DNA from 2 places in the Clostridium sp. LBM24168 genome. Region 2 is predicted to be linked to the other one. Evidence: riboswitches for the same ligand, from Rfam matches in the RefSeq annotation. Region 2 holds a riboswitch; the other holds the start of a gene.
The links. A riboswitch is a leader RNA that binds a small molecule or an ion and turns the genes downstream of it on or off. The one in region 2 is predicted to bind ZMP and ZTP.

Region 1 (3,216 bases), 960 kb from region 2:
ATACTTTTTTCTAGCACTAATAATTATGATAGCAGGAACTTATCTGGTATCAACAGACAGCAGTTAAATTATGGATTCTTATTAATGATGAAATAGTCTTAAATTTGAAAAGGCCATTACCATATTATAATCATTGCATGCTTCTATCACAATATCATCTCTTACAGAACCACCCGGCTCGACAATATACTCAACTCCGCTTTTAGACGCTCTGTCTATATTATCTCTGAATGGGAAAAATGCATCAGAACCTAGAGAAACTCCATTAAGTTTTGAAAGCCAATTTTCCTTCTCTTCTTCTGTAAGTTTTCTTGGGACTTCAGTAAATATCTCCCTCCAGCATCGGATCTCCTCCTCTGTTACATCATTGCGGAGATATTGATCTATTGCATTATCTTTCTCTGCTTTTTTAAGTCCAGCTTTAAATGGAAGTGACAAAACTGAAGGATGCTGTCTTAAAAACCATATATCTGCTTTCGATCCAGCCAGCCTTGTACAGTGAATTCTGGATTGCTGTCCTGCTCCGACTCCAATTACTTGCCCATCAAGTACAAAGCATACAGAATTGGATTGAGTGTATTTAAGTGTAATCATGGATATTAAAAGATCTCTTTTTACGCTTTTAGTTATATCTTTTCTTTTTGTTACTATATTTTTTAAAAGTTCATCTGTTATAATTGCATCATTTCTTTTCTGCTCAAAGGTTATTCCAAATATTTCTCTTTTTTCTATTTTACGTGGTTCATAATCTTTATCAATTTGTATTATACAATAATTTCCTCCTTTTTTCTTCTTCAAAATCTCAAGAGCATCCTTATTGTAAGATGGTGCAATTACCCCATCCGAAACAGTACTCTTTAATACCTTAGCTGTAGATAAATCGACTTCATCACTTAAAGCCGCAAAATCTCCATAAGAAGACATTCTATCAGCACCTCTCGCCCTGCAATATGCAGTAGCTGCAGGCGAAAGATCCACACCTTCAACTGAATATGCCTTTCTTAATGTGTCATCAAGTGGTACCGCAACTGCAGCACCTGCAGGACTTACATGTTTAAAAGAAGCTGCGCTTGCAAGACCTGTAGCATTTTTCAATTCCTTAACAAGCTGCCATGAATTAAGTGCATCCATAAGGTTTATGTATCCAGGCTCACCATTTATAACCTCAAATGGAAGTACTCCTCTTTTAACATAAACTCTTGCTGGTTTCTGGTGTGGATTACATCCATACTTTAATACGAGTTCATTATTTCTCATCTAAATTACTTCCTTTCAAAATTTAAGCACAAAAAAAACCGGGTAAATATCTAAAACTACCCAGGCGGTCGATACAAATTATATTCAATCATGCTTCATATGGTAAACTCCATTTCCGCCAGTCGCATGATTACTCATTGTTTACTAAATTATATTATACTCCAATTGTCATGTCAATCCAAATAAAAGACAATCATACAATTTTATAAACTAATCAGCTAGATCGTAATTTAAGGTAGTATCTTATTCTTAAATAAGAAGACAACAATCCTAACGCTAAAGTAGCATAAAGCAAAAAATTCATCAAATAATTTAGCTCAGCATAAAGCAAAAAATTAAAAATACATGCTGCTCCAGGAACAACAAAGAACAAGGCCGCTGTGACTTTTCCCCACTTATCAAAAACAAAAGGATTTATTGATATACTATAGTATTTTTTTATAAAAACTGAGGTAAATAAAAATTCCACAAATTTAAAACATATAAATACAAAAAACCACAATGGTAACATATTTAAAATTATTAAAGTCAAATAAGAAGAAAATATGAAGATCAAATCTGCAAAAATATCAAGTTTGGCACCTAATTTTGAAGTACAGTTTATTTTTCTTGCAATATAACCATCCACAAAATCAGATATACATATACATAAAAATATAATTAGCATCTCAAAGAATTTATGTTGTGTATATTTAAAATTATCCAGTATATTTAAAACAAATAAAATTGACATAAATATCCTTGTTGTAGTAATACTGTTAGGTATAAACTTAACTATTTTATGCAATTTAAATTAATCCTTTCTACATTTTTAATTTACTTCCAGTTAAGGGTAATATTAAATATAATTCCCACAAATTATATTTACAATGTTATCGAAACTTTCGTGCCATCTTTTGCTCTGACTTCTAGAATTTCCAGCCCCCTGTATTCCTTAAGCAGTCCAATACATTTTGAAAGCTGTTTAAAATCAATTATTTCAATATATTTTCTGTGTCTTTCAGGAATATTTCTTTTTATAAAAGATGAATTCACCATAGCTACTCCAAATTTCAAAAATACAAGCGGTATAGGCATTATAAATCTTATACTTCCAGTTCTTATATACACTTTCATAGCTGCACTTCCTATTCTATGCTAACTTCTACTATGTCACCATCTGCACTTTTAACATCTACTATATTTCCTGAAAGTCCATTGTCTATGGCTTCTAAAATAAGATCCAAATCTATACTCTCCATTCCTTTTACGTCGTTATTTATTGGAAGTTTTCCAACAGTTTTAAGAATTACCTTTATAAATTTTACTGGAAGTTTTACATTTACATTATCCCCTTCATGGGAATTCACTTTTATTTTCAGCATCTTGTTCATTATGTCACCCTCATCTGCAATTTGAATATCGGTATTTTTTTCCTTCAATGACTCTATAATCTCCTGAGCCTTATCAGATGTAAGTTTTCCCTCCTCCACCATTTTTAATACTCTTAATATTTCCTCATTCATTTTATCATCCTCCTTTTTATACTACTGATTGAGCATTTTTATAGCCTGATCTGCATTTATTTCTCCATTTTCCAACATATCCACTATTTTCTTTTTACCAGTCCCTGTATTTTGTGATACACTATGGCCCAAAGCCGCTATTACTTCATCCAGTTTCGACCTTACAGTCGGGTAAGATATGCCAAGTTCTTTTTCAACATCTTTTATATTTCCTCTGTTTTTTAGAAACACCTCTATGAATTTAAGTTGATCTTTGTTAAGATATTCAAACTTTGACATTTCAAACTCATTTTCAATTACAGTACTGCACTTTGGACAATAAAGTTTTGAAATTAAAAGTTTTGATCCACACACCGGACATTTCTCAATAACTTTATACGTCAAGTTATCACCTTCCTCTCTAAACATAGTATATCATATATTTTTAATATATTCAATATATTAATTAATAATA
Region 2 (3,216 bases):
GCAAAAAATGTCAAGGACAGTATTACTGACGAGAAGATATCTGACAACAGCTTTAACATTGAGTTAACAGCAGATCCGAAGTCTATTACAGGCGACGGTAAATCAACATCGACGCTTACAGCAAAAGTAGTTGATGAGGACAATAAACCTGCACCTGGTGTTACTGTTGATTTTTCAGCACCGAATGGAAGTTTCCCTGATGGCAGTTCTGCAGTCACCGATGAAAATGGTGAAGCTTCCGTAGTATTCAAGTCCGACAAAATTGAAGGAATTGAAGAAAAGAAGATACCTGTTACTGCAGTTGTCAATGATCCGGAACATGGATTGAATGCCAAGGATCAAATAGATATTACATTTGAACCTGGAAGCATAAAGGGAACAGTTGTGGACAATGAAACAGGAAATCCTATAGCTGGAGCTACGGTTGTAGTTGAGAAGGACTTTGATGGTGATGGAACAATAGACTTCACAAGTACGGTAACTACATCATCTGACGGTAAATATGAAATTGCCGTTCCCAAGGGAGATGTAGAATATGATGTTCATATAACAGTACCTGTACAGATAAATGGAAAGACAGAAGATAAAACCTTCATACAGAAATCAAATCCTGGTGAAATTGCAGGAAATTCCTATGACTCTGAAAAAACTGCAGCAGGTATTGTACTTTTGAAAAATCCTGATGGAGAAACTGCAGGATATTTCAAGGACTACGGCAATATAACCATCGATGTTCCAGAAATTGGACAGCAGGTTGATATCGGAAGTGACGGTACCTTCCAGGTAGGCGGTCTTGAAAAGGACAGGGAGTACAACTTTAATATCATATACCATTTCGATAATGGTGAAGAGATTATTATCGGAAGAATTGATGTGAAAATGGATTCTGACGGACAGATGAGGATTGATCCGGAACCTACCCTGATAGATCCATATGGTGTAGTCACTGACAGTGTTACTGGTGATAAAATACCTGATGCGGATATAAAATTGTACTATGCAGATACCGAGAGAAACAGGGAATCAGGCAAAACTCCTGATACACTTGTACAGCTTCCGGGACTGGAAGGTTTCCCTCCTGCAGACAATGCAAATCCGCAGTCCAGTGACGAAGAAGGCAACTATGCTTTCATGGTTTATCCGAATACCGATTACTATATTGTTGCTACAAAACCTGGGTATGAAACCGAAACAACAGAGACCATTTCTGTAAATGATGCTATAGTAAAGCATGACATAGAAATGGATCCTATTTCTTCAGGAGGTGCAGGCGGAGGCGGAAGTGCGAGCATCCGCGGCAAGGTGAATGTAAAGAAGACGGATAAGAGTGGGAATCCGCTTAAAGGTGCAGAGTTCACGCTGATCAATTCCAAGGGAAATTCAGTGAAGACTGTTGTGACAGATGAAAATGGACTGGCAGAGTTTACCAAGGTGAATCCAGGTAAATATACTGTCAAGGAGACCAAAGCACCTTCTGGTTATTCCATCTCAGATAAAATATTATCTGTAGAGATAAACCAGAGTAAGGTTTATGACCTTGGAACTGTACAGGATGCCAAAGAAGAAGGAAGTACACCTGTACCGCCGGTACAGCCGACACCGGAAGAACCGGAACAGCCAGGAGAGAATCCGGATGAAGGTAATAAACCGGATCAGCCAAATCAGCCGGGCCAGAAACCTGATACGAATCAGCCAGGTCAAAATTCTGGAGAAGGTGGTAATTCTACAATCGGTAATTCGGCAAATGGATCTTCGAAATCACAGAGTGTGCAGAAAAAATCTTCCATGGAAACATCATCAGTTCTTCCTAGGACGGGAAGTTTTATAGATACCACTATATTGCTTGTAGCAGGAATATTACTTATTTTTGCAGGAGTCCTATTGATGTTCATGAGAAAAAAATTATATTGACACATTTGTGATAATATGATAATTTAAATGTACAAGAAAAACTGATTTTAAACAAGTCGTATAACCGGCGGAAGTGGATGTAACCACAGGGAGTACGATTTTTAGAAAGCCGACCGCCTGGGCAATAAAAATGTCCAGACGGTCATTTTTATTTAAGTCGATAATATATGGTTTTATTAGAGTTTTAACATAAAAATTTTAAGAATAGTAAAAATATTTATAAAGGAGAGAATATTTATGAAAATTGGATGGGAAGATTTCAATAACGGTAAATGGACAGAAAGCATCGATGTGAGAAATTTTATACAAAAGAACTATGCACCTTATGCTGGAGATGAAAGCTTTTTGACATCACCTACTGAAAAAACAAAGAAGGTTTGGGAAAAATCAGAAAAGTTGATTTTGGAGGAAATTAAAAAAGGCGGAGTGCTTGATGTGGATACCAAGACCGTATCCGGCATTGACAGCTTTGAACCGGGATATATAGATAAGCCAAATGAGGTGATATATGGACTTCAGACTGATGCACCTCTCAAGAGGATGGTGAATCCCTTCGGTGGTATAAGAATGGTAAAGCAGGCTCTCGATGCTTATGGATACAAAGTCGATGATGATATGAATGGTATATTTACAAAGTATAGAAAGACACATAATGAAGCGGTTTTTGATGTGTATAATGAAGAAATGAAGACGGCAAGACATGTAGGGCTTTTAACAGGACTTCCTGATGCCTATGGACGGGGAAGGATAATAGGTGATTTTAGAAGGATAGCACTGTATGGAATTGATTATTTAATAGAAGAGAAGAAAAAAGACATGAAAAATCTAAAGGGAGATATGACTGAAGGTCTCATAAGACAGAGAGAAGAAGTTTCAGAACAGATAAAAGCCCTTAAAAAGATGAAAAATATGGCCTCACGCTATGGAATTGATATTTCAAATCCGGCATCAAATGCAAGAGAAGCTGTCCAGTTTACTTACTTTGGATATCTTGCGGGAATAAAGGAAAACAATGGTGCAGCGATGTCCCTTGGAAGGGTGTCTACATTTTTGGATATATATATAGAAAGGGACTTGAAGAAAGGTATAATAGATGAACAGAGCGCCCAGGAAATTATAGACCAGTTTATAATTAAATTGAGACTTGAAAGACATCTTAGAACTCCGGAATATAATGAGATATTTGCAGGGGATCCTAACTGGGTTACAGAAGCTATAGGCGGTATAGGAATAGATGGAAGAACTCTTGTCACAAAAAATTCCTATAGGTTTCTAAATACTCTTACAAATCTTGGGCCTGCTCCA

Region 1: another riboswitch for ZMP and ZTP. It lies ahead of ACSVC9_RS05130 (phosphoribosylaminoimidazolecarboxamide formyltransferase); the one in region 2 lies ahead of pflB (formate C-acetyltransferase).

Annotation. Positions count from the first base shown of each region.
Region 1 is NZ_CP196861.1:1,039,580-1,042,795, reverse strand. It holds gene ACSVC9_RS05135 (DMT family transporter) at 1-67, shown strand, start outside; gene ACSVC9_RS05130 (phosphoribosylaminoimidazolecarboxamide formyltransferase) at 82-1,257, opposite strand; ZMP/ZTP riboswitch at 1,309-1,393, opposite strand; gene ACSVC9_RS05125 (CDP-alcohol phosphatidyltransferase family protein) at 1,472-1,990, opposite strand; gene ACSVC9_RS05120 (hypothetical protein) at 2,122-2,373, opposite strand; gene ACSVC9_RS05115 (SHOCT-like domain-containing protein) at 2,385-2,762, opposite strand; gene ACSVC9_RS05110 (DUF2089 family protein) at 2,784-3,146, opposite strand.
Region 2 is NZ_CP196861.1:1,995,118-1,998,333, reverse strand. It holds gene ACSVC9_RS09840 (SpaA isopeptide-forming pilin-related protein) at 1-1,911, shown strand, start outside; ZMP/ZTP riboswitch at 1,962-2,041, shown strand; gene pflB (formate C-acetyltransferase) at 2,149-3,216, shown strand, end outside.